2 regions of the Branchiibius cervicis genome follow, and region 1 is predicted to be linked to the other one. Evidence: riboswitches for the same ligand, from Rfam matches in the RefSeq annotation. Region 1 holds a riboswitch; the other holds the start of a gene.
What was found. A riboswitch is a leader RNA that binds a small molecule or an ion and turns the genes downstream of it on or off. The one in region 1 is predicted to bind thiamine pyrophosphate.
Positions count from the first base shown of each region.

Region 1 (15,402 bases):
AGTTGGTGGGCGCGGGTGCGCGGCTGAGCCTCGGGTCCGACCAGCACGCGGTGATCGACCCGTTCGAGGAGATCCGCGGGTTGGAGATGAACGACCGGCTGCGTTCGCTGCGACGAGGCCGGTTCAGCCCGGAGTTCTTGTTGAGTAGTGGACTGCACGGGATGACGAACCGCGGATGGCAGCGAAGCGGCCCACTGCAGCCGCAGATACTGGCCAACCTCGTTGCGGTCCGGACAGACTCGCCGCGCACAGCGGGCTGTACCGATGAGCAGATCATCTACTCGGCCACGGCCGCCGATGTCGATACCGTGGTGGTCCGCGGTGAGGTCAAAGTCTCCGATGGCGATCATGTTCTCGGAGATGTGGGGAAGTTGTTGAGGAAGCGATCGACCCGCTGTGGCGATGACGCTGTTACGCGACGGCGATGGCGGTGGCGATCACGCCGAGCAGAGGCGGTGTCAACTGGATCAGTGCCGCGCGCGCTTTGGATCGCGAGCTGAGCAACAAGACCACGCCGGCTGCCACCATCGAACCGGCGCCGGCGAAGATCAAGGCGGCACCCACTGCGTCGTGTCCGGCCAGCCACGCGATGACTCCGGCGGCCGCGATGAGGGCCAAGAACAGGTTGTAGAAGCCCTGGTTGTAGGCCATTTCCCGGGTCTGCTCGGCCTGTTGCTCGTTCAGCCCGAAGGTGGCACGTGTGCGCGGCGAGGTCCAGGTCAGCGATTCCATCACGAAGATGTAGCCGTGCAGCACAACGGCAATGAGCACGACGACGACGGCGATGATCTGCATAAGCTCCAGTCTAGGAGGTGGGCGTGAGCACCCTGATCCACAACATCGGCGAACTGGTCACGTGCGACGAGGAATTCACGGTTCGGCACGCTGCGGCCCTGGTGGTCGACGGCGGCCGCGTCGTGTGGATCGGTGACTCCGCGCAGGAGCCGGCGGCCGACGATGACCTCGACGTGGGGGCCGCTGCCTCATCCCGTCCTTCGTTGACAGTCACACGCACCTGATCTTCGCGGGCGACCGATCCGGTGAGTTCGCGGCACGCATGACGGGCACGGCGTACGACGGGGGCGGGATCGCCGTGACTCGTGCGGCCACGACGGCGGCCAGCGACGACGAACTGCGAGCCTTGCTGGCGGGTCGTATCCAGCAGTCCCGAGCTCAGGGGACAGGCACGATCGAGATCAAATCCGGTTATGGGCTCAGCGTCGACCACGAGGCGCGCCTTCTTCGTATCGCCAGTGAATTCACCGAGGAGACCACGTTTCTGGGTGCGCACGTGGTGCCCCCGAAGTCGATCGCGAGGACTACGTGCGGTTGGTGACGGGCCCGATGCTGGCGGCGTGCACGCCGTACGCGAAGTGGATCGACGTCTTCTGCGAGCCGCACAGCGCGCATGCGTTCGATGGTGACGAGGCACGTCACGTGCTCACCGCGGGTCGTGATGCAGGCTTGGGCTTGCGGGTGCATGGCGGTCAGCTGGGTTACGGACCGGGTGTGCAGCTGGCCGTCGAGCTCGGCGCGGCCAGCGTCGACCACTGCACCTACCTCAGCGCGGAGGACGTCGCGGCGCTGGTCGGCAGCGACACCGTCGCGACCCTGCTGCCCGGCGTGGAGTTCAGCACCCGGTCTCCCTACCCCGATGCTCGCGCGTTGCTCGACGCCGGTGTGCAGGTGGCGCTCGCGACCGACTGCAACCCGGGCACCTGCTATTCCAACTCGATGCCGTTCATGATCGCGTTGGCGGTGCGCGAGATGGGGATGACACCGGCCGAGGCGCTGACGGCGGCAACCGCGGGCGCCGCGAAAAGTCTGCGGCGCAACGATATCGGCACGATAGCGGTGGGACAGCGGGCCGACCTGACGGTGCTCGACGCGCCGACGTATTTGCATCTTGCCTATCGCCCCGGTGTCCCCATCGCCCGTGCATTGGCTCTGGCCGGATAGCCGCGCCCGGCGCTAGAGGCGGAGTCCAGCAAGCACAAGGCGTCCGACCCGGTGGGATGAGCGGGCATCCTGCCCGCGACCGATCACCTCGGATCGCTCGTCAGTGCAGGTCCCTGAGTCCTTGGGCGTCCGTATCGCCCTCGACGGCAGCTCGTGCCAATTTCCTGACAGTTCCCTGGCAGTTGCCTCTGAGTGCTGCGTGGGATGGCCCCTGGCCGGCTTCGTAGTGGAATAGTCCGGCTCCCGAGTCGTACCCGAGAGAGCGTCATGGTTACTCCTTCCGACCGCACAGCGCCCCGATTCAAACGCTCTGCGGTCGTGACCGGTGTCGTGCTCCTGGCAGCGGCTGCGGTGGCGGCCGGTTCCGGTCGACTGGCCGCTGTCGGGATCGGCCGCGGGGATCCGGATCCGGGCGGTCACCGGTTCGCCGCGATCCGTGGCGCAGCGGCCGGCCTGACCCCGCCTGATGCGTCGCACGTCGTGGTTTCCGTCGACAAGAGCCGGTGGGGGACCGGCGGATGCGACGGCGGCCCTGCCGGCTGGACCCGACCGACCGTCGACGTGACCTTCGACGGACCGGATGCGGTGCCGGCAGATGTGGAGGCCCGGTTGTCGGCCGCGCGATGGCACATGGTCCCGCAGGACGATGATCCGGTCTCGGGGCCGCCGTCTGTGCAGCCGCCGGCCGGTCAGCACCGGTACGAACCCATCGGCCCGAATCCGTACGCGGAGTTCGCGATTCTGAGCCCGCAGGTGCCCGGTGGGGCCGGCCACTGGGACCTATGGGTCACCGCCGAGCCGGCCGGCGAGGTCGACCACGACTGCTGACCCCGGCCACCCGCACCGCGAGTGTCAGCTCAATTCATCACGCCGGCGCGTGAGGTACGCCCGCTCTGCCGGGTTGGCGGCCAAGGAGATCGCCTGGTTGTAGGCGGCGACCGCTTCGGCGGCACGTCCGAGGCGGCGCAAGAAGTCCGCTCTCGTTGCGTGGAGAGCGTGATACACGTCCAGCGGCAGGTCCGATATGAGGGCCAATCCCACGGCGGGACCGTCGATTTCGGCGACCGCGACGGCCCTGTTCAGAGCAACGACCGGTGACGGGTCGAGCCGCAGCAAGCGGTCGTAGAGCGCGACGATCTGGGACCAGTCGGTCCGCGCAGCTGACGGGGCGTTGGCGTGCACAGCGCTCACCGCTGCCAGCAGCTGGTAGCGACCGGGCGCCGGTCCACCCGCCGCGACGGCCGCCAGTCGCGAGCGCACCAAGGACGTGCCCTCGTCGATCAACGAGGTGGACCACAGCGCACGATCCTGCTCGGCCAAGGTGACCAGAGAATCGGATGAAACCCGTGTGGCACGACGGGAATCGGTCAACAGCATGAGCGCCAACAGTCCGGTCACTTCACCATCGCCGGGCAGCAGTGCGTGCAGCAGACGACCGAGCCGGATCGCCTCGTCGCACAGGTCCATCCGCACCGCCGACGCCCCGTCGCTGGCCAGGTACCCCTCGTTGAAGACCAGGTAGATCACTGCAAGCACGCCGGGCAGCCGCTCGTCGAGATCCGACGGCACGCGGTAGGGGATGTGGGCCTTCTTGATCTTGGCCTTGGCCCGCGTAATCCGTTGCGCCATCGTGGTTTCCGGCACTAGGAAAGCGGCCGCGATCTCGGCCACCGTCAACCCGGCGATCAACCGCAACGTGAGCGCTACCCGGGCCGATATCGCCAGCGCCGGGTGGCAGCAGGTGAAGATCAATCGGAGCTGGTCGTCGCCGAACGGGTCGGCCGGCTGGGGCGGTGAGTCGTCGTACGTCATCATGGCCGCCTGCTGTTTGGCATCGCGCTGGGACTCCCGGCGCACCCGGTCCAGCGCGACCCGGGTGGCGGTCGTGGTCAGCCAGCCGCCCGGGTTGGGCGGCACCCCGTCGGTCGGCCAGCGTTCGGCGGCGCGGGCGAACGCCTCTGCCGCTGCCTCCTCGGCCACGTCGAGCGAACCGAAGCGCCGGCCCAGGCCGGCAACCACTCGCGCCCACTCGTGGTGGTAGGCGCGAGTGATCGCTTCATCGGCTGCGCTCACCGCTCGAGCATGGCCTCGATCGACTCCTGCGTCTGGAACGGACGCACCTCGACCGTGCCGCGGCAGGCCTTGGAGCCCTGCGCCGCGAGGTCGAGCGCGACGTCCAGGTCGGGTACGTCGATCACCCAGAAGCCGCCGAGGTGCTCCTTGGCCTCCAGGTAGGGACCGTCCTGAAACACCGCGGTCGCGCCCTGGCCGTCGACGGTGGTGGCGGTCGCGACCGGCTCCAACCCGTCGGCGAAGACGAAGTAGCCCTTCTCGACGAGGGTGTCGTTGAAGGCTCCGGTGTCGGCGAACGCTTGCAGCATGTCCTCCTTGGACGGGTAGGCGCCGTAGTCGCCGCGCTCGGCCGGACCGTAGACGGACATCAAGTACCTGGGCATCGGGATCACTCCTTGTGGTGGTTGGTTACATCCTTTCCACGAACGAGACGGCCCGGATACGACATCGTCGATGGATCCGCGAAAACGCAGAGGTCGCCAGTCGCGCTCGTCCCGGTTAGGCTTACCTTCGTGAGTGACGCAGCGCGCATCGAGCCGGCCCCCGAGCTGGTCGAGATCGCGCACGCCTGTATCGACTTCGCGCGCGAGGGAGACGCCACCCGGCTCGCGGCGTACGTCGACAACGGCGTTCCGGTCGATCTGACGGACGCGGCCGGGAACACGTTGCTGATGCTGGCCGCTTACCACGGTCACGTTGCCGCCGTCTCCGCGCTCGTCGAGCGGGGCGCTGACGTCAACCGGCGCAACGACCGCGGCCAGACGCCGCTGGCCGGAGCGGTATTCAAGGGTGAGGACACCGTGGTGTGGCGGTTGCTCGAGGCGGGGGCCGACATCCACGCCGGGTCGCCCTCGGCCGCTCAGACGGCCGAGATGTTCGGCCGCGGTGAGCTTCTGCGCTAGTCCTCCTCGCGCAGCTTTTCCACCGGCGGCGGTGCGTGACCGGTGGACTTCTCGTAGAGACCGGCTGCCTTGCGGTCGACGAAGGTCCTGGTGATCGCCATGACGGCGGCCGAAACGCCGGCGAATGCCAGCGCCTCAGCCGCCGAACTCGACGGATCCTTCGCAGCCACCGGCATCGGCTTGCCCGTGACGGCCTTCCAGCCGCCCTTCGTGACGACCTTGGCGATCTGCGAGGCCACCAGGCCGCTGGCGATCGCGACCAACTTCCAGCCGATGCCCTTCATGCTGTCTCCTCATTGCAGGGTGAGCGGGTGATCCTGGTCCGACACTAGCCGGACCGAGCGCACCCCAAGTGGGGTTCAGCGCAGTCTCTGGTGGATGTCCTCCGACATCCGGACGACCGAGTAGTAGAACTCCAGCGTCATGCGGGCGAGGGCAAGATAGACCAGAGCCACCAGTGCGCCGAAGATGAGGACCACGAAGAATCCGAGCCATTCGCCATTGGCGAGCGTCGAGATCAGCGCCCCGATCCAGGCCAGGGCGATCACGATCGTGATGACGATGTAGACGATCCGCACGATCTTGGGCGTCGCGAAGGTGTTGAACGAGAAGTCGAACAGCGATCGCAGACCGCCGCTCAGATCGTTCTGCGGTGCCGCGAGGCCGCCGCCGTACTGCGCTGCGGCCGGGTCGATCGGTTGCTGGTAGGGCTGTTGGTATCCCGGCGGCTGCTGGTAGGGCGGCTGGTCCGGTTGCTGCGGTGGCTGGTTCGGCGGCTGGTAGGGGTCCTGGGGCGGGGGCTGCTCAGACATGAGACCTCGATCGTCGGTACCGGATGGGTGCGTCCAGACTGTCAAGGGACTGTGCGTGCGGGCCTGCGCCACGCCGGGCGCTACCCTTGATTCCACGACAGGGGAGCGCACCAGGCGCTGAGAGTGCGGGGCAGCCCGCAGACCCTCGAACCTGATCCGGTTAGTACCGGTGGAGGAAGTCGAGCCCCTTCTCGATGGCCGAGGAGGACGTCAATGTCACCTAGTTATGCCCGTACGTCGATCGCGGCCGTGGTCGCTGCCCTCGCCCTGGCGGGGTGCTCGCTGAGCAGTTCCGGCGACGGCGGATCCACCCCGGGCGCCACGGGTTCAGGCAGTGGTTCTAGCACCGTCAAGAACACCACCGTCACGCTGGTCACCCACGACTCGTGGGTCGCGGACAAGGCCTTGCTGGCGAAGTTCACTGCACAGACCGGCTACACCGTGAAGGTCATCGCCAACGGCGACGCCGGGCAGTTGGCGAACAAGCTGGTCCTCACCAAGGGCAACCCCACCGGCGACGTCACCTTCGGCGTCGACAACACGTTCGCCACCCGAGTCGTGGATTCCGGCGCGATACAGGCGTATTCAGCCAAGAACCTGCCCGCTAGCGCGCAGCGGTTCGCGCTGACCGGTGACGGTGGCAAGGATCTGACGCCGATCGACTTCGGCGACGTCTGCGTCAACGTCGACGACGCGTGGTTCACCAAGAAGGGCCAGACCCCGCCGGCGAACTTCGCCGATCTGGTCAAACCGGAGTACAAGAACCAGTTCGTGACACCGGCCGCTTCGTCCTCCTCCCCAGGGATGGCCTTCCTGCTGGCGACGATCGCGAAGTACGGCACCGACGGCTGGCAGAACTACTGGAAGCAACTGATGGCCAACGGCACCAAGTTGACCAGCGGTTGGAGCGACGCGTGGAGCGTTGACTACACCGCCGGCGGCGGCAACGGGTCGCGGCCGATCGTGCTGTCCTACAACACTTCACCGGCTGACACGATCAAGGACGGGAAGGCCACCACCTCGGCGTTGCTGGACACCTGCTTCCAGTCGGTCGAATACGCCGGTGTGCTGGCCGGCGCCAAGAACCCCGATGGCGCAAAGGCATTCATCGACTTCATGCTGGGCGAGGACTTCCAGAAGGCGCTGCCCGAGGCGATGTACGTCTTCCCGGTCGACACCTCCATCCCGTTGCCGGCCGCGTGGCAGCAGGCCGCGAAGGTCCCGGCCACGCCGCTGAACGTCGACCCGGGCGAGATCACCAAGAACCGCGACACCTGGTTGCGGGAATGGCAGGACGTGACCTCCTAGCGATGCCGTCTACCCCGCGGACTTTTGGAACGGGATCCACGCGTCGCGCGTCGGATCGGGTGAATCCCGTTCCAAAAGTGGGGAAGTTCGTCGGCTGGGGGTGCTGGCCGCCGTACCCCTGGCCTTCCTCGTCGTCTTCTTCCTTGTGCCCGTGACCGGCATGATCGGCCGGGGTCTGCGACCGGACGGGGTCTGGGATCTGGCGGGGGCGTGGGAGGTGCTGACCCGCGCCCGGACGGCCAAGGTCATCGGTTTCACGCTGTTCACGGCGGTGACGGGCACGGTGATCACGGTCGCCCTCGGCGTGCCCGCGGCGTACTGCCTCTACCGCCTGCGTCTTCCGGGCGCGACGATCCTGCGCGGGCTGCTGGTGATGCCGTTCGTGCTGCCGACGGTGGTGGTCGGCGTCGCCTTTCGGACCCTGCTCGCCGAGAACGGCCCGCTGGGGTTCCTGGGACTGGACGGCACCCCCACCGCGATCATCGCCGCCCTCGTCTTCTTCAACCTGTCCGTGGTGATCCGCGTGGTGGGTACGGCGTGGGCGGGCCTCGATCCGCGACCGGAGCAGGCCGCGGCGTCCCTGGGCGCCACCCCGGGACAGGTCTTCCGCACCATCACCCTTCCGTCGCTGCGGCCAGCGATCGTCTCGGCCACCAGCGTGGTGTTCCTCTTCTGCGCCACGGCGTTCGGTGTCGTGCTGACGCTGGGCGGCGTGCGTTACTCGACCATCGAAACCGAGATCTACCTGCTGACCACCAACTTCCTTGACCTGCAAGGGGCTGCGGTGTTGTCGATCCTGCAGTTCGTGATGGTGCTGGTCCTGTTGGCGTTGGTCGGGCGGGTCCGCCGCGACGGCGCGGCCAACCGCCCGCCCACACCGGCCCGGATCCGTCGCGGGGACACCGGGCCGTTGGCGGCCCTGGTGCTCAGCGTCCTGCTGGTGATCGCTCCCCTGGCAACGCTGCTGATCAGGTCGCTTCAGGTGCAAGGGGATTGGAGCTTGGCCAACTACCGCAACCTCACGGTGGTCACCGGCGACAACGCGCTACCGGTGACGGTGTGGCAGGCGCTGTCGACGTCGTGGCGGATCGCCATCGACGCCACCGTGTTGGCCGTCGTGCTCGGTCTGATCGTCGCTGTCCTGGTGTCGCGCAGGCCCCGGTCCCGGCCGGCTCGCCGGCTGGTCGGTCTGCTGGACGGTGTCTTCATGCTGCCGCTGGGCATCTCCGCCGTGACCGTGGGGTTCGGCTTCCTGATCACCCTGGACAGGCCGCCGTTCGACTTCCGGGACAGCGTCTGGTTGATCCCGGTGGCTCAGGCCATGGTGGCGCTCCCGCTGGTCGTGCGCACCCTCGCTCCCGCGTTGCGCAACGTCGACCAACGGCAGCGCGAGGCGGCGGCAGCACTCGGCGCCGGACCGGTGCGGGTGGCGATCACCGTCGACGTGGTCGCCGCCTGGCGACCGTTCCTGGCGGCCATTGGATTCGCGCTCGCGGTCTCCCTGGGTGAGTTCGGCGCGACGAGTTTCCTTGCCCGGCCGGACGATCCGACGTTGCCGGTCGCGATCTACCAGTTGATCGGCCACCCGGGTGCGGCGAACTTCGGGATGGCACTGGCCGCGTCCGTCGTGCTCGCCGCGGTGACGGGGACGATCATGGCGGGCGTGGACCGGTTCGGCGGACGGACGATGGTGTGAACGGTCTTGAGGTGCGTGACGTCAGCGTCGCGTTCGGTGACACCCAGGCGCTCGATCACGTCAGCCTCGAGGTGGCGACCGGGCGCATCCTGGCCGTGCTCGGCCCGTCCGGGTGCGGCAAGTCCACGCTGCTGCGGGTGATCGCCGGGTTGCAACAACCCGATGGCGGCGAGGTGGCCTTCGATGGTCAGGACGTCTCACGGGTGCCGACCCACCGACGCGGATTCGCCCTGATGTTCCAGGACGGCCAGCTCTTCGAGCACCTGTCCGTGGCCGCGAATGTCGCCTATCCATTACGACGCCAGGGTGTTTCGCGGCGAAACGCGGCCACCCGGGCTACCGAACTGCTCGAGATCGTCGGGCTTGCCGGGTTCGCCGACCGATCCCCCGGACCCTGTCCGGCGGTCAGCAACAACGCGTGGCCCTGGCCCGGGCGCTGGCTGCACAGCCGCGTCTGCTGTTGCTCGACGAACCGCTGTCGGCCCTCGACCGCGACCTGCGCGAGCGGCTGGCAGTGGACCTGCGCCAGATCCTGCTCTCCACCGGGACCACCGCCTTGTTGGTGACGCACGATCACGGTGAGGCCTTCACGCTCGCCGACGACGCGGTGCTGCTGCGCGCCGGCCGGGTCGTGCAGCACGGCGAGGTGGCCGACCTGTGGCGGGAACCGGTCGACGAGGAGGCCGCTCGCTTCCTCGGCTATCGCACGGTGCTGACCGGGCAGGCGGCGATCGACGTACGCCGCGCGCTCGAGGTCCCCGGCGACGGACCCGTCGCGTTGCGGCGGGGTGCGCTGCGGGTGAGCAGCGGGATCGGCCAGTTCGCCGGGACTGCCGGTGCCTCGGCGTACGGCGCGGACGAGGTGAGCCTCGAAGTGGACCTGCCCGGGCTCGGGCGGCTACCGGTCACCGCGGATGTCCCACCGGCGCAGGGCGCCCGGGTCGGCGTCGACCTGGTGCCCGCACGGATCGCTTTTCTGAATGTTCACAGGGCGGCCACCTAGAATCCACCGGTGGCTATCTCCGGGGAGCGCGACCTCGTGGACGAAGCTGCCCTGGAATCCGGCGTGTCAGCCCGGCTCGATCTGGCCTCGTTGCGCCGGCTGGCGGTCGGCGCGTACCTCGCGGTGCTCGCGACGTACTGCATCTTCGTCGGAATTCCCCTCGACCGCGTCGGCATGACGCTGTGGATCGTCGCCGGGCTGTCCGTGCTGTGCATCGGCCGCGGTTGGCGGGCCTGGCGGCTGACGCTGTTGGCCTGGCTGCCGTTCGAGGGGGTGCTGCTGGCGTACGACTACAGCTACGGCTTCGCGGGTCGGTTCAACGGGCAACTCGACGTGTTGGGCTATCCGATGCAGGGCGCGACCAACGCGCTGGGAATGCCGCTGCACTCCACCTTCCCGATCGAGGCCGACCGATGGTTGTTCGGCGGCACCCTGCCCGGCCAATGGATCCAGGAGCATCTGCGGTCCGACGGGCCGATCGGCTGGATCGCCGTGCCGGTGACGCTGACCTATATGTCGCACTTCGTCGTCACCCCCATGGTCGCGGTCGCGCTGTGGATCTGGAACCGCAGCCGGTTCCTGAAGTGGGTGCGCGCCGTGGTGAGTCTGGCCGTCGTCGGGTTGAGCACCTATCTGCTGTTCCCTATGTCTCCGCCCTGGCTGGCCGCCGAGCAGGGCCTGATCCCGGGATGGACTGTGCTGCGCGCCAACGGTGACGGCTTCCGGTTCATGGGGTTACGTATCGCCCAGGACGTGCTGTCCGACGGCCAAGATCGCTCCAACCCGGTCGCGGCGATGCCCTCGTTGCACATGGCGTTCGCGACCCTGGCCGTGCTGTTCTTCTGGACTTCCGTGCGCCGCTCATTGCGCCCGCTGTTGCTGCTCTACCCCGCGATGATGGGTTTCACCCTCCTGTACTCCGGGGAGCATTACGCGATCGATGAGATCGCCGGGGTGCTGGCGGCGCTGGCGGTCACGACGTTCTGGTGGTGGGCCGACCGGTGGTGGCGACGCCGGCGATCAGCGGGGGAAGTGCCGGACGGTGAGGGCCTGCTCGGCGCGTCCGAAGGGTCCGGACTCGTCGCTCAGAGTGGTCGAGGTGAGGCCGAGACCGTTGGTGCCGAACGAGACTGAGGTATCGAGCCCGACCCACGACGGTTCGGGCTGACGGATCAGGTGGATCGTCAGGTCGACGTTCGGGAACATCATGTCGGTGGGCCGGACGCGGGTGGCTATCCCGTTGGCCAGATCGACCAGCGCGATGGCGGCCGCGGTAGGGCTGACCGACTCATCGGCCACCACGGGATGCGGGGTGCGCGCCCAGACCTGCCGCCGGCCCGACCGGCCGCCCGGCAATGCCACGGTCTCGATGGAGGCGAGGAAGCCGCCCTTCCATTCGGTCAGCGGATCGTAGGGAGCCCCCTGCGCGGGCCCTCCTGCCATCCCGGGCAACTCGACCCCCGCGACGTCGGCCACGTCGTCGCTGATCGCCAGCCGCCAGGCGCGCGCCCGGATGCGCGGCCGGTCCTCGATGATCGCGGTGGCCTCGATCAACTCGATGGTCCGGCCCGGCCGGATGGTCTCGACGACGACGGTCGTGTCCGCCAGCGGGATCAGGCCGAGGATCTCGAAACTGATCCGCGACATCTGGACCGTGGGGTTGTGCGCATGGCCGTCGATGGCATGAGTGATCAGGCCGGCCACCGGAGACATGTGCTGCTCGTGGTCGTTCCACGCACCCTGCACGTGCTGCGTGGGCCGGTACGTGTCGGCACTGACGCGTTCGTAGTAGCTCACGGTCGCGAGGTTACGCGGGGCCTTTTCCAGCATCCCGTGCGGAGTCGGTAAACGACCGGTAAGCAGTTCGGCACGGTATCCGCCGGACAACCTGGGAAAACCCTGGGAATTATGGCGCAGCGGCGACACGCGCCGACAGGGTGAAGCCACCAATCCCCTTTCCCCCGAGGAGACCATCACTATGCGCAAGACCCCCATGGCCGCCACGCTGTTCGCTCTGGCTACCGCCGCAGCGATGAGCGCGGCACTGCCGTCAGCTGACGCGGTCACCACCGCGAAGGCATCCGTCACCCAGGTCCACTCCTGCTCTAACAGCCCCAAGGCCGGCTATGCGTCGTGCTTCGCGATCCACCTCACCAACCCCGCGACCGGTAAGTCCGTGAACGCTCGCGGCGCAGCGATCACCCCGAAGGCGATCTCGGGCAAGACCCCGTCGGACATCCAGAGCGCCTACAAGCTCTCCGGCGTGAAGTCGGGCGGGCGGACCGTCGCCATCGTCGATGCGTACGGCTATCCCAACGCCGAACGTGACCTGGGCGTCTACCGCAAGCAGTTCGGTCTGTCGGCCTGCACCATCGCGAACGGCTGTCTGAAGATCATCAGCCAGACCGGCTCGACCACCTCGCTGCCCGCGACCAACGTGGGCTGGGATCAGGAGCAGGCACTCGATCTCGACGCAGTCTCCGCCGCGTGCCCGGACTGCAAGATCGTCCTGGTGCAGGCGAAGACGGCGTCGTTCGCGAACCTCGGGACAGCGGTCAACACTGCCGCCAAGCAGTCTGGCGTCGTGGCCATCTCCAACAGTTACGGCGGTGGGGACGCCAGGGACTCGACCTACGCCAAGTACTACAAGCACTCCGGCATCGCGGTCACCGCCTCGACCGGTGACGACGGCTACCAGGGCGCGAGCTACCCGGCGTCTTCGCAGTACGTCACGGCGGTCGGCGGGACCTCGCTGAACTCCTCGTCGAACTCCCGCGGCTGGACCGAATCGGCGTGGAGCGACGCTGGATCCGGCTGCTCGTCGTACAACGCCGCCCCGGCCGGCCAGAGCTCGGCGACGACCAACTGTGCGGGGCGGGCCATGGCGGACGTGTCCGCGGTCGCCGACCCGAACACCGGGCTCGCGGTCTACGCTCCGACCAGCGCGACAGCATCGAGCTGGGCGCAGTACGGCGGTACCTCGCTGTCCTCGCCGATCGTCGCCAGTGTGTACGCGCTGTCGGGCAACACCTCCGGCTACGCCAACACCAAGCCCTACGCAGCGACATCGGGCCTGTTCGATGTGACCTCCGGCTCCAACGGCTCGTGTGACTACTGGTGCACCGCCGGATCCGGCTGGGACGGCCCGACCGGTCTGGGCACCCCGAACGGGGTCAGCGCCTTCTGAGCTGACCCGCACCCACGCCGGCCCTGCAGCGAGCGCTCATGCTGCGGGGCCGGCACCTGCCCGCTCCTGTCATACCCCCTGGGGGTATGATGGCGACATGGCCGCCGTTGATCAGGACATCCGCCTCGACATCGAAGGGATGACGTGCGCCTCGTGCGCGATGCGGATCGAGAAGAAGCTCAACAAGCTCGAGGGTGTGCAGGCCAGCGTCAACTACGCCTTGGGCACGGCGAGTGTGCACGCCCCCGCCGACGTTCCGGTCGAGCAACTGGTCCAGACCGTCGAAGCCGCCGGTTACGGCGCGTCCCTGCCGCAGCCCGCGCAACCGCCGGTCGATGAGACGGCCGGTCTTCGCCGGCGGTTGATCGCGACCTGGGTCCTGGCCCTGCCGGTGATCGCGCTCTCGATGGTCCCGGCATGGCAGTTCTTCGGTTGGCAGTGGGTGGCGCTGGCGCTGACGGTGCCGGTAGTGCTCTGGGGCGGTCGGGGATTCCACCGGGCTGCGTGGCAGAACCTGCGGCACGGCACCGCCACCATGGACACCCTCGTCTCGGTCGGCACGTTGGCCGCGCTGGCCTGGTCGGTCTACGCCATGGTCTTCGGTCGTGCCGGCATGATCGGGATGCACCATCACTTCTCGGTGGTGGTCGAGCCGCAGGAGGCGGCCGATGCCATCTACCTCGAGGCGGCCGCCGGTGTCACGGCCTTCCTGCTGCTCGGGCGCTATCTGGAGGCGCGTTCCAAGCGGGTCGCCGGCGCCGCCGTGCAGGGGCTCCTGCGGTTGAAGGCCGACGAGGTGCTGGTGGAGCGCAACGGCGCCGCATCGACGATTCCGTTGGCACAGCTGGTGATCGGTGACGTTTTCCGCGTCCGCCCGGGGGACCGCGTCGCCACCGACGGGGTCGTGATCGACGGGCATGCCAGCGTCGATGCCTCCGCCGTCACCGGCGAGAGTGTGCCGGTCGAGGTCGGGCCGGGTGATCACGTGGTGGGTGGCACCCTCGCCGCCGGCGGCAGCGTGCGCGTTCGCGCCACCGCCGTCGGGGCGGACACCGAGTTGTCCCGGATCGCGGCTCTGGTCGAGACGGCGCAGACCGGCAAGGCCTCCGTCCAGCGGCTGGCCGACAGGGTCGCCGGCGTCTTCGTGCCGGTGATCCTGTTGTTGGCGCTCGCGACGTTGCTGGGGTGGTGGCTGATCGGCGGTGACCTGACCCGTGGATTCACGGCCGCGGTCGCCGTACTCGTGATCGCGTGCCCGTGCGCCCTCGGCCTGGCGACTCCCGTGGCGCTCCTGGTGGGAACCGGCCGCGGCGCACAACTGGGCATCCTCATCCGCGGTCCGCAGGCGCTGGAGCAGGCCGACGCCGTCCGGACCGTCGTGCTGGACAAGACCGGCACGTTGACCGACGGACGGATGAGCCTGGTCGGCGTCTGGGCCGCCGATGGCGATGAGCAGCAGGTACGCCGCGTGGCCGCCTCCCTGGAACAGGACTCGGCCCACCCGATCGCGACCGCCATCAGCCGCGACGCCGCGGGTCTTTCGCCGGTCGAGGACTTCCGCAGCTACGACGGTGCCGGTGTCGGCGGTGTGGTCGAAGGACGGCCGGCGCTCCTCGGCCGGGTGGGCTGGCTGCGCGAGCAGGGGATCGACGTACCTGCCCTGGTGCACGGGCGGGTGGATGCCGAAGCTGAGCTCGGCCGCACGGCGGTGGTCCTCGCGGTCGGCGGTCAGGTGAGCGGAGTGCTGAGCGTCGCGGACCGGATCCGGCCCACCTCGGTCGCGGCGATCCGCGGGTTCGAGGCGCTGGGATTGCGCCCGGTGATGATGACCGGCGATCACCGGGGCGTCGCCGAAGCGGTCGCGCGGCAGCTCGGTATCCACGAGGTGCATGCCGCGGTGTTGCCGCAGGACAAGGCGGCGCACGTGTCGGCGCTGCAGCAGCAGGGGCAGAAAGTGGCAATGGTCGGCGACGGCGTCAACGACGCGGCCGCGCTGGCGACGGCCGACCTAGGCATCGCGATGGGTTCGGGTGCGGACGTCGCCTCCGACGCGGCGGATCTGACGCTGCTGCGGACCGATCCGGTCGCGGCGGTGGACGCGGTGCGGTTGTCCCGGGCGACCTTGCGCGTCATCAGGCAGAACATCGGCTGGGCGTTCGCCTACAACCTCGCGGCGGTGCCCCTGGCGATGTCCGGGCGGTTGGGGCCGATGGTCGCAGGTTTCGCGATGGCCGCCTCCTCGGTTCTGGTGGTGTTGAACTCGCTGCGGCTACGCCGGTTCAGATAGTGAGCTCCTGTGGCCGGGGTGACTCGGTGATGCAATACATGTGCACAACCTATGTATCGGTTATCACACAGGTGGACACCCTGATCTGACTGTGCGAGTCTCAGCCCGGCGGCTCACCCCTCGGGGTGTCGCACGGAGCAGTCGAGGAACCAGAGAAAGTAGCGCAATGGCGGTA
Region 1 is NZ_JBHSWJ010000002.1:3,386,686-3,402,087, reverse strand. It holds gene ACFQBT_RS17615 (formimidoylglutamate deiminase) at 1-500, shown strand, start outside; gene ACFQBT_RS17610 (DUF1304 domain-containing protein) at 412-795, opposite strand; partial or broken gene hutI (imidazolonepropionase) at 819-1,959, shown strand; gene ACFQBT_RS17600 (hypothetical protein) at 2,278-2,787, shown strand; gene ACFQBT_RS17595 (RNA polymerase sigma factor) at 2,812-4,032, opposite strand; gene ACFQBT_RS17590 (YciI family protein) at 4,029-4,415, opposite strand; gene ACFQBT_RS17585 (ankyrin repeat domain-containing protein) at 4,545-4,934, shown strand; gene ACFQBT_RS17580 (DUF4235 domain-containing protein) at 4,931-5,218, opposite strand; gene ACFQBT_RS17575 (DUF4282 domain-containing protein) at 5,294-5,746, opposite strand; TPP riboswitch at 5,836-5,941, shown strand; gene ACFQBT_RS17570 (thiamine ABC transporter substrate-binding protein) at 5,960-7,054, shown strand; gene ACFQBT_RS17565 (ABC transporter permease) at 7,155-8,750, shown strand; partial or broken gene ACFQBT_RS17560 (ABC transporter ATP-binding protein) at 8,747-9,168, shown strand; gene ACFQBT_RS17555 (ATP-binding cassette domain-containing protein) at 9,169-9,753, shown strand; gene ACFQBT_RS17550 (phosphatase PAP2 family protein) at 9,763-10,887, shown strand; gene ACFQBT_RS17545 (thioesterase family protein) at 10,774-11,550, opposite strand; gene ACFQBT_RS17540 (S53 family peptidase) at 11,732-12,940, shown strand; gene ACFQBT_RS17535 (heavy metal translocating P-type ATPase) at 13,038-15,227, shown strand.

Region 2 (15,402 bases), 380 kb from region 1:
TGACCCTCCTGGACGAACGGCCCACGACCTCCCCGCAGCCAGCCGTCTCGGGGGCGGCTGGCTGGCGGGGCAGTTGGCGGGTGTCCCTGCGGATGGCTCGCCGCGACGTACGCCGGCACAAGGGCCGCAGCGCGATCGTCGCCTTGATGGCCGGGTTGCCGATCGCGTTGCTGTGCTTCGCCTTCACGATGGCCGCAACGGTCACGATCACCGGGGCTGAGCGGATCCCCTCGGAGCTGGGTAGCGCCACCGCAGCCGTGAGCGTTGCCCAACTGGGCCAGGTCGTATCGCAAGAACCGGACGGCAACGGCTGGGGGTGCTGCTCGGACGAGAAGGGCCTGAACATTCCGGGGTATCCCGCGAACGGAACCCTCTCGGCGCAAACGGCGGCCATCGGCGCGTTCGTCAATGGGCGCGCGGTCATCGACTTCACCGCCAGCGGTCGCGTGCAGTTGTCCGGATCCAATCCCGAAGCGCAGATCGGCCAGCTCAACCCGGATGGAGGCTCAACCCCGCTGGCCCGGCTGGTCGAGGGCAGCTGGCCAACCGGGCCGACCGAGGCCGTCATCTCGCGCGACAGCCGCATCGGCTCGTTGCCGACGCGGGGAGACCTCACCGTGTTGCTGAACGGCCAGCGATACCCCCTCACCGTGGTCGGCGTCGTCGACACCGCCGCACGCGTTGACGTATTCACGCCGTTGGAAGTCGGCGCTCGCAACACTCCGGCGTGGCTGATCGAGCGCGCGGCACCGGTCACATGGGCGGAGGTCCAGCGACTGAACCGCTACGGGCTGGCGGTGCTGTCCGCCGAGGTGTTGCGCAATCCGCCACCCGCGAGCGAGGTCGACAACCGCGTGGCAGATACCGGTCTCTACGCGCTCGGTGCGCTGTTCCTTGCCTTGATCGTCATCCTGCTCACGGCTCCGGCGTTCGCAGTCAGCGCCTCCCGCCAGCGCAGGACCCTTGCTCTCGCCGCAGCCAACGGCGCCGAACAACGGCAGTTGCGGCGCGCCGTACTCGCGCAGGGAGTCGTGCTCGGGGCGCTCTCGGTGATCGGTGGAGCCGTCGTAGGCGTCGGAGCCGCCTATGCGCTGAGCCAGTGGTTCCCGCCGACGTATTCCTGGGGCGGACCGTGGGACGTGCCGTGGCTCGCCATCCTGGGAGTTTGCCTGCTCGGTGTCGTCGCGTGCGTCGTTGCGGCGCTGCTGCCGGCATTTCGACTGGGGCGCCTTGATGTCGTCGGAGTGATGAAGGGGCACAGCGTCTCGCCGGCGCCACGGCGATGGCTCGCGGTGCTTGGACTGGCCTCGACGCTCACGGCAACGGCATTCCTCCTGTTGGCTCCGGTCAGCGACTCGCACTTCGTCACCGCCTCGCCGACCAGGGAGTTCTGCGCAGCGGCCATCATCGCGCTGTGCCTGGGCGGGCTGATGACCGTGCCGTGGCTGCTGGTGACTCTCGGGCGACACAGTTCGCGACTGCCGGTCGCCCTACGGATGGCCGCACGTGACACCGCCCGCCACCGGTCCCGCTCGATCCCGACGGTCGCCGCCACACTGGCCGCGACTGCCGCGGTCGTCGCGGCGCTGGTGTCGTTCGCGTCGATGGACTCCTACGAGGCGCGCAACTACGTGGCATCCACCGTGCCCGGCGAGTCGTTCGTGAACTCGCTCTACGACGGCAGCCCCGCCGCGACCCGAGAAGTCACCGCCGCGGTCCGGCAGTTGTATCCCCATTTCGTCATCACGCCGCTGCGCGTCGTGTCAGACCCCTACGTCGTGGCCGCAAGCAGCTACAACCCGCAGGACAACAAACCGGTGACGAAGGGCCATATCACGGCGGTCCTGCTACCCGGATGCACGCTGGAGCAAGCGGCGCAGCCTCCGTCGACCGGCTGGAGCAGCGATCGCTCGCTGCCCAACCCGGACCATTGCAGCCGCTACTCCAGTTCGGGTTTCACAACCAACAGCAGCCTGGCGGTGCTGCCGGCGAGCGAGATCGAGCGGCGCCTCGACCTGTCCGCGGGACAACGCGCGGCGCTCGATCGCGGCGCGCTGGTCATGCTCGGAGACGCCCTACCTCAGGTCGTCACCGTGGCCGGTGCGGACTACACGGTCGGAAACGAGACCACCTACCGCGATGTCGTCGAACACGCCGGTGTTCCGGTGGTGGCCATCGCGCCGACCATCGACAACGGGGCGGCCTTCACCTCCGTCGCCGGTGTCCTGACCACCCCGCAGACGGCGGCATCGCTGGGCTGGACCGATCACCTGGCCGATGGCGGCGCGCTCGTCCGCAACCCCGCCGGATCGATCAGTGAGCAAGCCGAGCAGCGCATCGACGACCAGTTGACGACAACCTCATTCGCCGTGGAGCGCGGTTTCCGCAGCAGCAGCGCAACCATCGTCGCGGTCCTTCTCGCCGTGCTGCTGACCTTGCTCCTCGTCACCACCTTGACCTCCACCGCGCTGGCGATGGCCGAGCAGCGCGCCGACGACGCGACGATGGCAGCGGTCGGTGCCACCCGGCGTACCCGCAGGTTGATGGCGGCCGGGCACGCCTACTGGCTGGGCATCCTCGCGACTGTTTTCGGTGCACTGGCGGGGGTCGTCGTCGGCCAAGGGCTGGCCCGACTCGCGGTCGCGCAGCGGATGGCCTACGCGGACGGCACGGTCCCCGACGCCACGGTCTTCGTCACGATCCCGTGGCTCTCGATCGTCGCGATCGTGGTCATCGCACCGCTGGTCGCCGCCGCGCTGGCCTGGCTCGCCGTACGCAAAGCCCCACGGGTCACGCGCCGCGCTACCTGAGCGGGGCAACAGAGCCGAAACACTCCTCGTCTAGCGTGGCGGTGTGGATGTAGCGGTGATCGGAGCGACCGGCGACATCGGACGGCAGATCTGTGCGCAGCTGATCGAGCGCCGGGTGGTGCCGACGACCTCGCGACTGCAGTTGGTCGGCCGCCGCGGGGTTCGTCGCAGACCGCCGCCCACGGACTGCGGGCCGACCTGCGCGACGCCTACTCCGAGCACGCGCCGCTGATCGACGTTGCCGTTGCCCCGGAGGACGTCGTCGCCGACGTCATCATCATGGCCGCCGGGGCCACGCCCCCGCCTCGCCGGGTGCGGTGGTCGACCGCCGTGAGTTGGCGGCGGTCAACGCCCGGGTCTTCACGGCGTACGCCGAGCGCCTGGCCGAACACGGGGCCGGCCACGAGGTCGTGATCGTCGTCTCCAACCCGGTCGAGCTCGCGGTCGGGATCCTGGCCAAAGCCCTCGGCCGGCACCGGGTGATCGGGATGGGCGCCTGGCTGGACACCCTGCGCTTCCGCCGCGAGATCGCCTCCACCCTGGGCTTCCCGCGGCAGCGGATCGGCGGCTTCGTGGTCGGCCCGCACGGGGATGACATGGTGCCGCTGTGGTCGACGGTGCGGGTGACCGGACTGACCGTGCCGGAGCGGAAGGTCGCGGTACGCCGGGCCCGGGGCGACCGTTCCCTGGATGACTTCACCGCCGAGATCGACGCCGCCAAGACCCGGATCGCGGAACTGGCCTCGTTGGACATGACGGCGGCGTTCGCAGAGATCTACGACTGGCCGCCGGATCTGCGCACGGTCACCCGCCCATGGCTGACCCACCAGAGCGGGGCCAAAACTGCTTCCGGTACGGCGAACGCCACCGTCGAGCTGATCGACACCCTGTTCGACGGTCGGGAGATCGTCGTGGCGGGACAGGTCCGTCTCGACGGCGAGATCTCAGTGGGCGGCGAACCCGTGCGCTCGGTGACCGGGGTCCCGGTGATCCTCGGACCGGAAGGTTGGAAGCAGGTAGTGCTGGACGACCTCGCGCCCGATGAGGAGCGGCGGCTCCGGGCCAGCCTGGACAAGACCGATGCCATGCTCGCGCCGTGGGAGGTGTGATGGAGACCGACGACCAGATCGGCTACGTCGCCTTCGTGCGCGGCGTCGACCGCACCGGCACCCTGACCTCGATCGCGACCGCCATCTCGACGCGGGGCATCAGCTGTGATTCCTTCGCCACCAACGATTTTCGTAGCGGAACGGCCGCCATCACGGCCGTCTTCCGGACCTCGGAGCGGCTCCAGCGGGCCCTGGCGCGCACGCTCAAGCGGCTACCCGCCGTACATCAGGTCGTCATCCTGCCGCTGACCGATGAGCGGGTGCACGCCAGCGCGGTCCTGGCCTTCCCCGACGGCCAGCCGTTCCACCCGCCGCCCAACGTCACGCTGCGCTGGTCCGGGGATCCCACCCGCGGCCAGCCGGTGCTGATGGAGGGCCAGTTCGTCCAGGTGCAGACCACCGTCGAATCGGCGACGGAGACGGGCGCCGACCTGGTGGCGATGGCGATACTGCCCCCACGGGTTGTCGAGGGGATCGACGTTGTTGAGGGTGCCCGGCCCGCAACGGATCCTCAATAACCTCGATCTCCTCAGGATCGGCCCCACCGGTTCGCGACCATCCATCGCGTGTGTCATCATATGAACAATTCTTCACATGATGAAGGTGCGATCCCAGGAGGTACGAATGTCCGTCCCGCTCTATCAGGCAAAGGCCGAGTTCTTCCGCACCCTCGGGCACCCGGTCCGTATCCGGATCCTGGAACTGCTCTCCGAGCGTGAACACGCCGTCCACGAACTGCTCGCCGAGATCGGCGTCGAAGCCTCCAGCCTGTCCCAGCAACTGAGTGTGTTGCGCCGCTCGGCACTGGTCACCTCACAGCGGCGGGACGGCGAGGTCATCTACGCGATCGCCGTACCCGAAGTGAACGACCTGCTGCAGGCCGCCCGACAGATCCTGTCGGCGGTCGCCTCCGAGCAAGCGGAACTGGTCGCCCAACTCGCCCGCACCACCCACTGAAAGCGCCATGAGCACGACCGCTGGGTCCGTCACGCCCCTACGCCGCGTGACCCGCCTGCTACCCACCCGCGCCGACCTCGAGCAGATGCGCACCAACCCACGCCGCGACCTGCTCGCCGGCCTCATGGTCGCGCTCGTCGCGCTGCCGCTGGCCCTCGGTTTCGGCATCAGTTCCGGAGCCGGCGCCGCCGCCGGCATCGCGACGGCCATCATCGCCGGCCTGGTGGCGGCGGTCTTCGGCGGCAGCAACCTGCAGGTGAGCGGGCCGACCGGGGCGATGACCGTCGTACTGGTCCCGATCGTCGCAACGTACGGCGTGTCCAGCGTTCTCGTCGTCGGCATCCTGGCCGGTGTGCTGCTGGTGATCCTCGCACTCGCAGGGGCCGGCCGGGTGATGCGCTACGTGCCGGTGCCGGTCATCGAGGGCTTCACCATCGGCATCGCGTTGATCATCGGTCTCCAACAGGTGCCTGGCGCTCTCGGCGTCCACGTCAAGGCCGACGGGGTGATCGCAACGGCCATCGCATCGGTGCAGGACTGGTTCAAACACCCCCAGTGGGCTCCGGTGCTGATCGCGCTCGCGGTCGCTGCGGCCATCCTGTTACTCGCCCGCGTCCGACCCGGCATCCCGGTCGCCCTGCCGGCGATCATCGTGGTCACCGTCGCAAACCTCGTGATGCATCTGGGCGCGGAGCAGATCGGCAAGGTTCCCGCCGGGTTGCCCGCACCGAGCCTGCCCGACCTTTCCCCCGGCGCCATGCGCCAGCTGGTGATCCCGGCCATCGCGGTAGCAGCGCTCGCCGCCTTGGAGTCGCTGATGTCGGCCAGCGCAGCCGACGCGATGACCGTCGGGCAACGGCACGACTCGGACCGCGAACTCTTCGGACAGGGCCTGGCCAACATCACCGCGCCGCTTTTCGGCGGCGTTCCCGCCACCGGCGCCATCGCGCGCACCGCCGTCAACGTGAAGACCGGCGCGCACTCCCGGCTCGCCGCGATCACGCACTCGCTGCTGCTGCTGATCGTGGTCCTGGTCGCCGGTGGGCTGGTCGGCAAGATCCCGCTCGCAGCACTGGCCGGTGTGCTGATCGCGACCGCCGTCAGCATGGTCAGCGTCTCCAGCGTCCGCACCCTGATGCGCGCCACGAAGCAGGATGCCGCGGTCCTCGCGATCACCGCCGTGGCCACCGTCGCGTTGGACCTGGTCGAGGCCGTCATCATCGGCATGATCGTGGCCGGCGGCCTGGCTCTGAAACAAGTCGCTGCGAGCGCCGCGGTGAGCACCGAAGACGTTGCGGCTCTTGCCGATTCGCGCGCCGACGACCTGGAGCGTGAGCACCTGCTCGACGAACACATCGTCGTGTACCGGTTGGAAGGGCCGTTGTTCTTCGCCGCCGCCCACGACTTCCTGCTCGAGCTGACCCGGGTCAGCGACGTGCGGGTGGTGGTGTTGCGGATGGCGCATCTGACGGCGATCGACGCCACCGGTGCCGCGACCCTGGCCGACGTCATCACCCGGCTCGAGCGGCGCGGGATCACCGTGATGCTGTCCGGGGTGCGACCTGAGCACGCGGCGATCCTGCAGGGCCTGGGCGTCTACGACACGATGGCCCACGAGCGGCACATCTTCGCGACAACCCCCGAGGCGATCGCGCATGCGCGCGTCCACGCCTCTCGCCTCCCGCACGACCCGGGCTCGCCGGTCGAACACGCCACGGCCTGAGTAATCACCGCTCGAACGACGCTGATACGTTCGACGTACGACACGGGGTGCCCCGCCGGGGCTGAGATCACACCCGTCGAACCTGATCGAGTTCGTACTCGCGAAGGGAATGTCCGTCATGTCGCACACCCCTGACGTGCTCACTGCCACGCCGATGCCCGGGGAAGCACTGCACGCGCTGCGTGCGGCGCGTCCGCTCACCCAGTGCATCACCAACGCCGTGGTCACGAACTTCACGGCGAACGTACTGCTCGCGCTCGGCGCGACTCCGGCCATGACCGATGTGCCGACCGAAGCGGGACCGTTCGCGCCTGTTGCCGACGGCGTATTGATCAACCTGGGGACACCGCACGCCGAGCAACGCACCGCCGCCCGTGAGGTGCCGCCTGCCACCCGACGCTGGGTGCTCGACCCGGTCGCGGTCGGCTCACTGCCGGTGCGCACCGCGCTGGCCGCGGAGCTGCTCGCGCAACGTCCGGCGATCATCCGCGGCAATCCGTCGGAGATCCTCGCGCTCGCCGGCGCCGGTCGGGGCGGTCGCGGCGTCGACTCCTCGACACCACGGACGCGGCTACCGACGTCGCAGTGGACCTCGCCCAACGATCGGGTGCCGTCATTGCCGTGTCAGGACCGATCGACCTGATCACCGACGGGGTCGAGGTGGTCCGGATCCACGGCGGCGACCCGCTGTTGACCCTCGTCACAGGCGGCGGTTGCTCGCTCGGGGCGACCATGGCGGCCTTCCTCGGGGTCGCGTCGCCGCTGACCGCGGCCACGACGGCGTCGTTGGTGCACGCCGTGGCCTCGGAGGCAGCCGCTGCGGCGAGCACCGGCCCGGGCTCCTTCGCCGTGGCCTTCCTCGACGCGCTTGCGGCCCTCGATCCCGCCGAGCTGGACGCCCCGAACCGGCTCACCCGACGTCCCGCCGCAGCCCTGGTGAGGGGTGACGCATGATGCACGCGGACCTCGCACTACACCTGGTCACCGACGACCGGCTCACGCTCGACCGGCTGCTCGAGGTCGTCGAGGAAGCCGTCGCGGGAGGGGTCACCGTGGTGCAGTTGCGGGCCAAATCGGCCCCGGCACGCAACCAGGTCGCGGCACTCGTGGCCCTGTCGGCGCTGCTGCGCGGCTCGGCTGCCCTCGTCGTCAACGATCGCGTGGACATCGCTCTGGCTGCTCGCGACGTGGGTGCGCAGGTCGACGGTGTCCATCTGGGTCAGCAGGACGTGCCACCGAGCACCGCCCGACGACTGCTCGGCCGACGGGCGCTGGTCGGGTGGAGCGCTTCACGCATCGACGACCTCGCTGCACTGTCAACGTTTCCGGCTGGAACCGTCGACTACCTCGGGGTCGGCGCCGTACATCCGACCTCGACCAAACCCGATCACCCGCCGGCTCTGGGCATCGAGGGGTTCGGGCAGTTTGTCGCGGCTGCGGCATCCGTCCCGTGCGTCGCGATCGGCGGCATCGGAACCGATGACGTGGCTGCCCTGCGCACCGCCGGGGCCGCCGGTGTGGCCGTGGTCAGTGCGATCTGCGCCGCGGACGATCCTCGAACGGCGACCGCCTCGCTGCGATCCCGCTGGGACGCCGCGGCTGCGGAGGGTGTGCGATGAGCGCCATCCCCCGGGTCCTGAGCATCGCCGGCACCGACCCCACCGGGGGCGCCGGACTGCAGGCGGACCTGAAAAGCATTGGTGCGCTTGGCGGTTACGGGATGGGCGTTGTGACCGCCCTCGTCGCCCAGAACACCTGCGGGGTGCGCTCCGTGCACGTCCCACCGGCCGCGTTCCTCGCCGAGCAACTCGACGCGGTGTCCGACGATGTGACGATCGACGCAGTCAAGCTCGGCATGCTGCACTCAGTGCCTCTGATCGAGGTGGTGGCCGGGTGGCTGGCGCGGGTTCGATCATCGGCCCCGGCCGCGCCCGTCGTCGTACTCGATCCGGTGATGGTGGCCACCAGCGGGGACCGGCTGCTGGACGAGAAGGCGGAGGTCGCCGTACGCCGATTGTGCGCCCAGGTGGATCTGGTCACCCCCAACCTGCCCGAGTTGGCGGTGCTCGTCGACGAGGCGCCGGCGCGAACCTGGCCCGACGCGATCGGTCAGGCGCGTCGACTCGCCCGGGCCAGTGGCACCACGGTGCTGCTCAAAGGCGGCCATCTCACCGGCGAGGGTGCCTGCCCCGACGCGATCGTCACGACGGACTCGGTGCACGAGGTGCTGGGTCGCCGGGTGCTGACGACGAACACCCACGGCACGGGATGCTCGCTGTCGTCAGCGATGGCGACCCTTGCGGCTCGGGGCCTGGACTGGCCGGCCGCCCTCGACCGGGCCAAGGAGTGGCTGACCGGTGCCCTGGAGCACGGCGCCGCACTGGACGTCGGCCACGGGCACGGCCCCGTGGATCACTTCCACGAGCTGCGCCCGCGGATGACCGCGACCGGTTCGTGGACGGCCGCGCGCTGGCACGCGAACGCGGCGGTCCGCGAGGCTGTCGATGCCTGCGCTTTCGTGGTCACGCTCGGGGACGGCACCCTCGATCGCGACCAATTCCATTGGTATCTGGCGCAGGACGCGTACTACCTGGGCGAGTATTCGCGGCTGCTGGCCCGGGCGAGCACGCTGGCTCCGACTCGCGAGGAGCAGGTGTTCTGGGCCCGCGGCGCGGCGACTGCACTGGAGGAGGAGGCCGCCCTGCACCGCTCGCACGTCGGCGACGCATCGGTCGAGGCGTCGCCGACCACGCTGGCCTACGTGGGCCACCTGCACGCCGCCTCCGGCGAGTACGCCGAACTCGTGGCCGCCCTGCTGCCGTGCTACTGGCTGTACGCCGACGTCGGCGAACGTCTGCGCGCCCTGGACCACGACAGGCACGCGTTCCACGACTGGTTGGGGACGTACGGCGATCCGGCGTTCGTGCAGGCCGCGAGCGAGGCGACAACGATCGTTGAGCGTGCCGCACACCATGCGCCGTCGGCGGTCTGTGCGCGCATGGTCAAGGCGTTCGACCGGTCGATGGCCCACGAGCTGGCCTTCTTCGAAGCGCCCCTCGCGGGGAGGCGCGCGCCTGAGGTTCAGCCGAGCACCTCGGTGAGCGATCGACGTACGTCGGCCGCCAGCTCCTCGTCCCCCATCCCCTGGGCGGCCAGCCACTGATCGTCGTCGTACGTCGAGGTGTAGCGATGCCCGTCGTCGCACAGGAGGGTGACGATCGAGCCCTCCTCACCGCGGTCGGCCATCTCCTGGGCGAGCACAGCAGCCGCCACGAGATTCGTGCCGGTCGAAGGCCCGGCCACGCGACCCATCCGGGACCGCAAGTAGCGCATCGCTTCGACAGAAGCCCGGTCGGGGATGCGCATCATCCGGTCGACCACCGACGGCAGGAAGCTGTCCTCCATCCGCGGCCGGCCGATGCCTTCGATCCGCGACCCGGTGCCCTCGGCGTCGGCGTCACCGCACGACCAGCCGTCGAAGAACGCCGAACCCTCGGGGTCCGCAACGCACAGCTTGGTAGCGGCGCCGGTGTAACGCAGAAAGCGCCCGATGGTCGCGCTCGTCCCGCCGGTGCCCGCGCCCACGACGATCCACGCCGGCTCGGGGTGCGGCTCACGCACCATCTGCCCGAAGATCGACTCCGCGACGTTGTTGTTGCCCCGCCAGTCCGTCGCCCGCTCCGCGAACGTGAATTGATCCATGTAGAACCCGCCGGTCTCCCGGGCCAGCTGGCGGGCCGCGGCATAGATGTCGCCGGCCGAGGCAACCGGGTGGCAGGTCCCGCCGTACTGCTCGATCAGGGCCAGCTTCGACGGAGACGTCGAGACCGGCACCACGGCGATGAACGGCAGCCCGAGGAGTTGGGCGAAGTACGCCTCGCTGACCGCCGTTGACCCACTGGAGGATTCGATGATCGTCTGGCCCTCGTGGATCCAGCCGTTGCACAGCGCGTAGAGGAACAGTGAGCGCGCCAGTCGGTGTTTGAGGCTGCCCGTCGGGAGCGTCGACTCGTCCTTGAGGTAGAGATCGACCCCGCGGCAGCTCGGTGAGGGGAAGCGCAGCAGGTGGGTGTCGGAGGATCGCGCCGCGTCTGCCTGGACCGCGCGCACCGCCTCGCGCACCCATGCGCGCCCGGCGGCGTCGTACTTGGAAACGTCCTGCACCAACTCACTGAGGCTCCCCACCTCCCCATTCTCCCAGCCGGGCATACAGTGACAAACGATGCGGATCGCGATGATGACCACCTGCCTGGTCGACGCCCTCTTCCCCGACGTCGGCAAATCCGTCGTGACCGTGCTCGAACGCCTCGGCCACGAGGTGATCGTCCCGCAGGGCCAGGCGTGCTGCGGTCAGATGCACATCAACACCGGGTACGTCGATGACGCGCTGCCCGTCGTCCGGAACCAGGTCGAGGCGCTGAGTGGCGTCAACGCCGACGCGGTCGTCGCCCCGTCCGGATCATGCGTCGGGTCGGTGCGCCACCAGCACGTGAACCTGGCCCGCAACGCGGGCGACGAGGACCTGGCGCGCCAGGCGCAGGAACTGTCCGACAAGACCTACGAATTCTCCGAGCTGCTCGTGGATGTGCTCGGGGTGGAGGACGTCGGCGCCTACTTCCCGCACACCGTCACCTACCACCCGACCTGCCACTCGCTGCGGATGCTGCGGGTCGGTGACAAACCGCTGCGGCTGCTGCGCGCCGTCGATGGTGTGGACCTGGTGGAACTGCCCGGCGCACAGGAGTGTTGCGGTTTCGGAGGCACGTTCGCGCTCAAGAACGAACCGGTCTCGAGCGCGATGCTGGCCGACAAGGTAGCGGCAATCGAGACCACCGGCGCGGACATCTGCTCCACCAGCGACTCCTCCTGCCTGATGCACATCGGCGGTGGACTCTCACGCCTCGAAACCGGTGTGGGCACCAAGCATCTGGCGCAGATCCTGGCGTCGACCAAGGAGAGCGGATGAGCACCGTCGACCTGCCGGACCCGACCTGGCCGCTGCGCGGAACGCAGCCGTTCCCGCAGGCCGCGGCCCACGAGCTCGGCAACGAGCAGCTGCGTCACAACCTGCGGCACGCGACCCACACCATTCGCGACAAGCGACTGCATGCCGTCGGCGAAATGCCCGATTGGGAGCAGCTGCGCGAGGCTGGCGAAGCGCTCAAACAGGATGTGCTGCAGCGACTGCCGGAGTTGCTCGAAGAGTTGGAACGCAACGTGACGTCCCGCGGCGGTGTCGTCCACTGGGCCCGGGACGCCACCGAAGCCAACCGGATCGTCACCGACCTGATCCGGGCGACGGGCAGCACCGAAGTCGTCAAGGTGAAATCCATGGCCACCCAGGAGATCGGCCTCAACGAGTACCTCGAAACGCAGGGCATCACCGCGATCGAGACCGACCTGGCGGAACTGATCGTGCAACTCGGTCACGACACGCCCAGCCACATCCTGGTACCCGCGATCCACCGCAACCGCGATGAGATCCGCGACATCTTCCGACGCGAAATGCCCGGTGCACCAAACGATCTCAGCAACGAGCCGGCCGACCTGGCAGCGGCTTCGCGGCACTACCTGCGGCACAAGTTCCTGACCACCAAAGTGGCGATCAGCGGCGCGAATTTCGCCGTCGCCGACACCGGCACCCTCGCTGTCGTCGAGTCGGAGGGCAACGGCCGGATGTGCCTGACCCTGCCCGAGACCCTGATCACCGTGATGGGAATCGAGAAGGTCATCCCCACGTTCACCGACTTCGAGGTCTTCATGCAACTGCTGCCGCGCAGTTCGACCGCCGAGCGGATGAATCCCTACACCTCGATGTGGACCGGGGTGCACCAGGACGACGGGCCGCAGGAGTTCCATCTCGTCCTGCTCGACAATGGCCGATCGCGGGTACTCGACGACCCGGTCGGCCGGCCCGCGCTGCGGTGCATCCGGTGCAGCGCCTGCCTCAACGTGTGCCCGGTCTACGAACGCGTCGGCGGCCACGCCTACGGCTCGGTCTATCCCGGGCCGATCGGGGCCATCCTGACCCCGCAACTGACCGGGCTCGACGGACCCGACGATCCCAACGCCACGTTGCCCTACGCCAGCACCCTGTGCGGCGCGTGCTTCGACGCCTGCCCGGTGCGCATCGACATCCCCTCGATCCTGGTGCACCTGCGCGCGCAATCGGTGGCCGCGACCCGCCACCCGGTCGAGCAGACCGCGATGAAGGCGGCGAGTACGGCGATGAGTTCCGGGTCGCGCTTCCGCCGGGCCATCCGACTGGTGCCGTTGGGGCGGATCGGCGGCAGGGGCCGCTGGATGGAGCATCTACCGCTACCCGGGGCCGCCTGGACCAAACACCGCGACCTGCCGCGGCTGCCCAAGCAGTCCTTCCGGGATTGGTGGTCGAAGCGATGAGTGCCAAGGACGACATCCTCACCCGGTTGCGGACCGCTCTGCAGGACGATCCCCCGCCGGTCACCGTGCCACGGGACTACGAACACGCGCCCTTGGACGGCGCCGCCGATCTGGACATGTTCGCCGAACGCGTCGCCGAATACCGCGCCACCGTGCACCGCGTGCAGGAGGCCGGGCTCGCCGATCTGGTGAGGGACCTCGTTGGCAACGGCTCCGTGGTGGTCCCGCACGACCTGCCGGACACGGTCACCGGATCACTCGACGTACGTCGGGACGGACCCGGCGAACGGCTCACCGTCGCCGAGTTGGACGCGACCGCGGCGGTGGTCACGGCCGCACGCCTGGGAATCGCCCTCACCGGAACGATCGTGCTGGATGCCGGCCCCGGCCAGGGTCGGCGTGCGCTCACCCTGGTGCCGGACCACCACGTCTGCGTCGTGCGCGCGGAGCAGGTCGTCGACACCGTGCCCCAGGCGTTCGCCGCCCTCGACACGGGCGGTCCGCTGACCTTCATCAGCGGCCCGAGCGCCACCAGCGACATCGAGTTGAACCGGGTCGAGGGCGTGCACGGACCCCGCCGCCTGGACGTGGTGCTCGTCGCAACCCAATAGGACGTACCCACCGTTGCCCCCTGGTGCCACCCTGGGACGAATGTCCGACGGGGAAGGAAACGCCGCGGCTACGCGCGAGCTGGCTGCATCCCATATCAGTCCTGAGCCGCTTTACATTGCGCGCAACATTATTGTGTGCAATGTGTTAGCCTGACGAATGTGAGCACACACGTGGACGACGGCGTCGACCTGGATGAGCTGCTGTGCTTCGCGATGTACAACGCATCACGGGCGCTGACGGCTCGCTACCGGGAGTTGTTGACGCCGCTTGGTCTCACCTATCCGCAGTACCTCGTACTTCTGGCCCTCTGGAACGAATCGCCGCTGGCGATCGGGGAACTCGGGCACCGGTTGTATCTCGATTCCGGGACCCTGTCACCGCTGCTCAAGCGGTTGCAGAGTCTTGGCCTGATCGACCGGTCCCGTAGCGCGGACGACGAACGAGTCGTCCTGGTCAGCCTCACCGATACCGGCAAGGATGTGCGGCAGCAACTGGCTGATGTCCCTGAAATCATCTGCGACGCAACAGGTCTCAGCCGAGAAGGACTTGCCGAACTACGCGATCAGATCGAGGCCGTCGCGAGCCACGTACGTGCATCAACCAACCCCACCTCAACCTCTTAGGAGTCACCATGCCCACCCGTACCGCCCGCACCGACTGGACCGGAAGTCTCGAAAACGGTTCTGGCAAGGTCGAACTCACCAGCTCCGGCCTCGACACGTTCGAGGTGTCCTTCCCCAAGCGTGCCGCTGACGATGCCGGCGGTGCGACCAGCCCCGAGGAGCTCATCGCCGCGGCGCACTCGTCCTGCTACGCGATGCAGTTGTCCGCGCTGATCGCCGAAGCCGGCGGCACCCCCAGGCGCTGGACGTCCAGGCCGACGTCTCGCTCGGCCCGGACCCGGCCGGCGGTTTCCGTCTCAGTGGCATCAAGCTCACGGTTCGCGGCGAGGTCGAGGGCCTGGACGCCGACGGATTTGCCAAGGCCGCCGCCGACGCCAAAGCCAGCTGCCCGGTGAGCAAGGCGCTCACCGGCGTCGAGATCACCCTGGACGCCGCGCTCGACTGAGCCGATCGACGTACGCCGAGGGGCCGGATCCGCCTGGATCCGGCCCCTCGTGCGTCACAGGAGCCCGTCCGACAGGTGGTTCGGTGTGCCGAACCGGTGCGCGGTGATGCTGACCGCCTGCTCGTGCAGGAAGGGCAGCATTTCCACCCGGCCTGCGGCGGTGACCGGTTGGTCGTAGATCGCGATGTCCGGCCGGCCGCCGGTCGCCTCACAGATGGCGGCGGCCGAGCCGCCCACGAGCCGGATCCGCCGGCCCGGGCCACCGGCCAGCCCGCCCAGCCAGTCCTCGTCCGATTGCACCTGCACGGGCACCCCGGCAGCCCTGGCCGCGTCGACGACCGAGTCGGGAAGGGCCGTGGCACAGGACAACACGCCGCGGACGCTGCCGCCCTGCCACGCCGTCGTCGCCGCCGACAGGACCCGCAGGACCTGCGCCGGATCGGCGTCCGCGCCGGCCCGGATCACGGTCGGCACCGGGCGGTACCGGAAGACGTTGCGCTCCGCGGTCAACCCGCTGACGTCGCGTGCCTGGCTGAACTCATCGCGCCACGCCTGCGCATCGTCGGCCGTCGCCAGATCGGTTGTCGGCCGCCACCCGGTCAGACCGATCAGGTAGTTCGGTCCACCCGCCTTCGTGCCGGGGCCGACCGCCGACTTCTTCCACCCCCGAACGGCTGACGCCGCACAATGGCGCCGGTGATGTGCCGGTTCACGTAGAGGT
Region 2 is NZ_JBHSWJ010000002.1:3,010,527-3,025,928, forward strand. It holds gene ACFQBT_RS15600 (ABC transporter ATP-binding protein) at 1-3, shown strand, start outside; gene ACFQBT_RS15605 (ABC transporter permease) at 1-2,810, shown strand, start outside; gene ACFQBT_RS15610 (hypothetical protein) at 2,854-3,042, shown strand; gene ACFQBT_RS15615 (lactate dehydrogenase) at 3,128-3,919, shown strand; gene ACFQBT_RS15620 (ACT domain-containing protein) at 3,919-4,437, shown strand; gene ACFQBT_RS15625 (ArsR/SmtB family transcription factor) at 4,544-4,876, shown strand; gene ACFQBT_RS15630 (SulP family inorganic anion transporter) at 4,884-6,599, shown strand; TPP riboswitch at 6,633-6,726, shown strand; partial or broken gene thiM (hydroxyethylthiazole kinase) at 6,718-7,553, shown strand; gene thiE (thiamine phosphate synthase) at 7,550-8,218, shown strand; gene thiD (bifunctional hydroxymethylpyrimidine kinase/phosphomethylpyrimidine kinase) at 8,215-9,762, shown strand; gene ACFQBT_RS15650 (PLP-dependent cysteine synthase family protein) at 9,681-10,784, opposite strand; gene ACFQBT_RS15655 ((Fe-S)-binding protein) at 10,822-11,565, shown strand; gene ACFQBT_RS15660 (LutB/LldF family L-lactate oxidation iron-sulfur protein) at 11,562-13,001, shown strand; gene ACFQBT_RS15665 (LutC/YkgG family protein) at 12,998-13,612, shown strand; gene ACFQBT_RS15670 (MarR family winged helix-turn-helix transcriptional regulator) at 13,772-14,236, shown strand; partial or broken gene ACFQBT_RS15675 (OsmC family peroxiredoxin) at 14,245-14,681, shown strand; partial or broken gene ACFQBT_RS15680 (bifunctional proline dehydrogenase/L-glutamate gamma-semialdehyde dehydrogenase) at 14,736-15,402, opposite strand, start outside.
Region 2: another riboswitch for thiamine pyrophosphate. It lies ahead of thiM (hydroxyethylthiazole kinase); the one in region 1 lies ahead of ACFQBT_RS17570 (thiamine ABC transporter substrate-binding protein).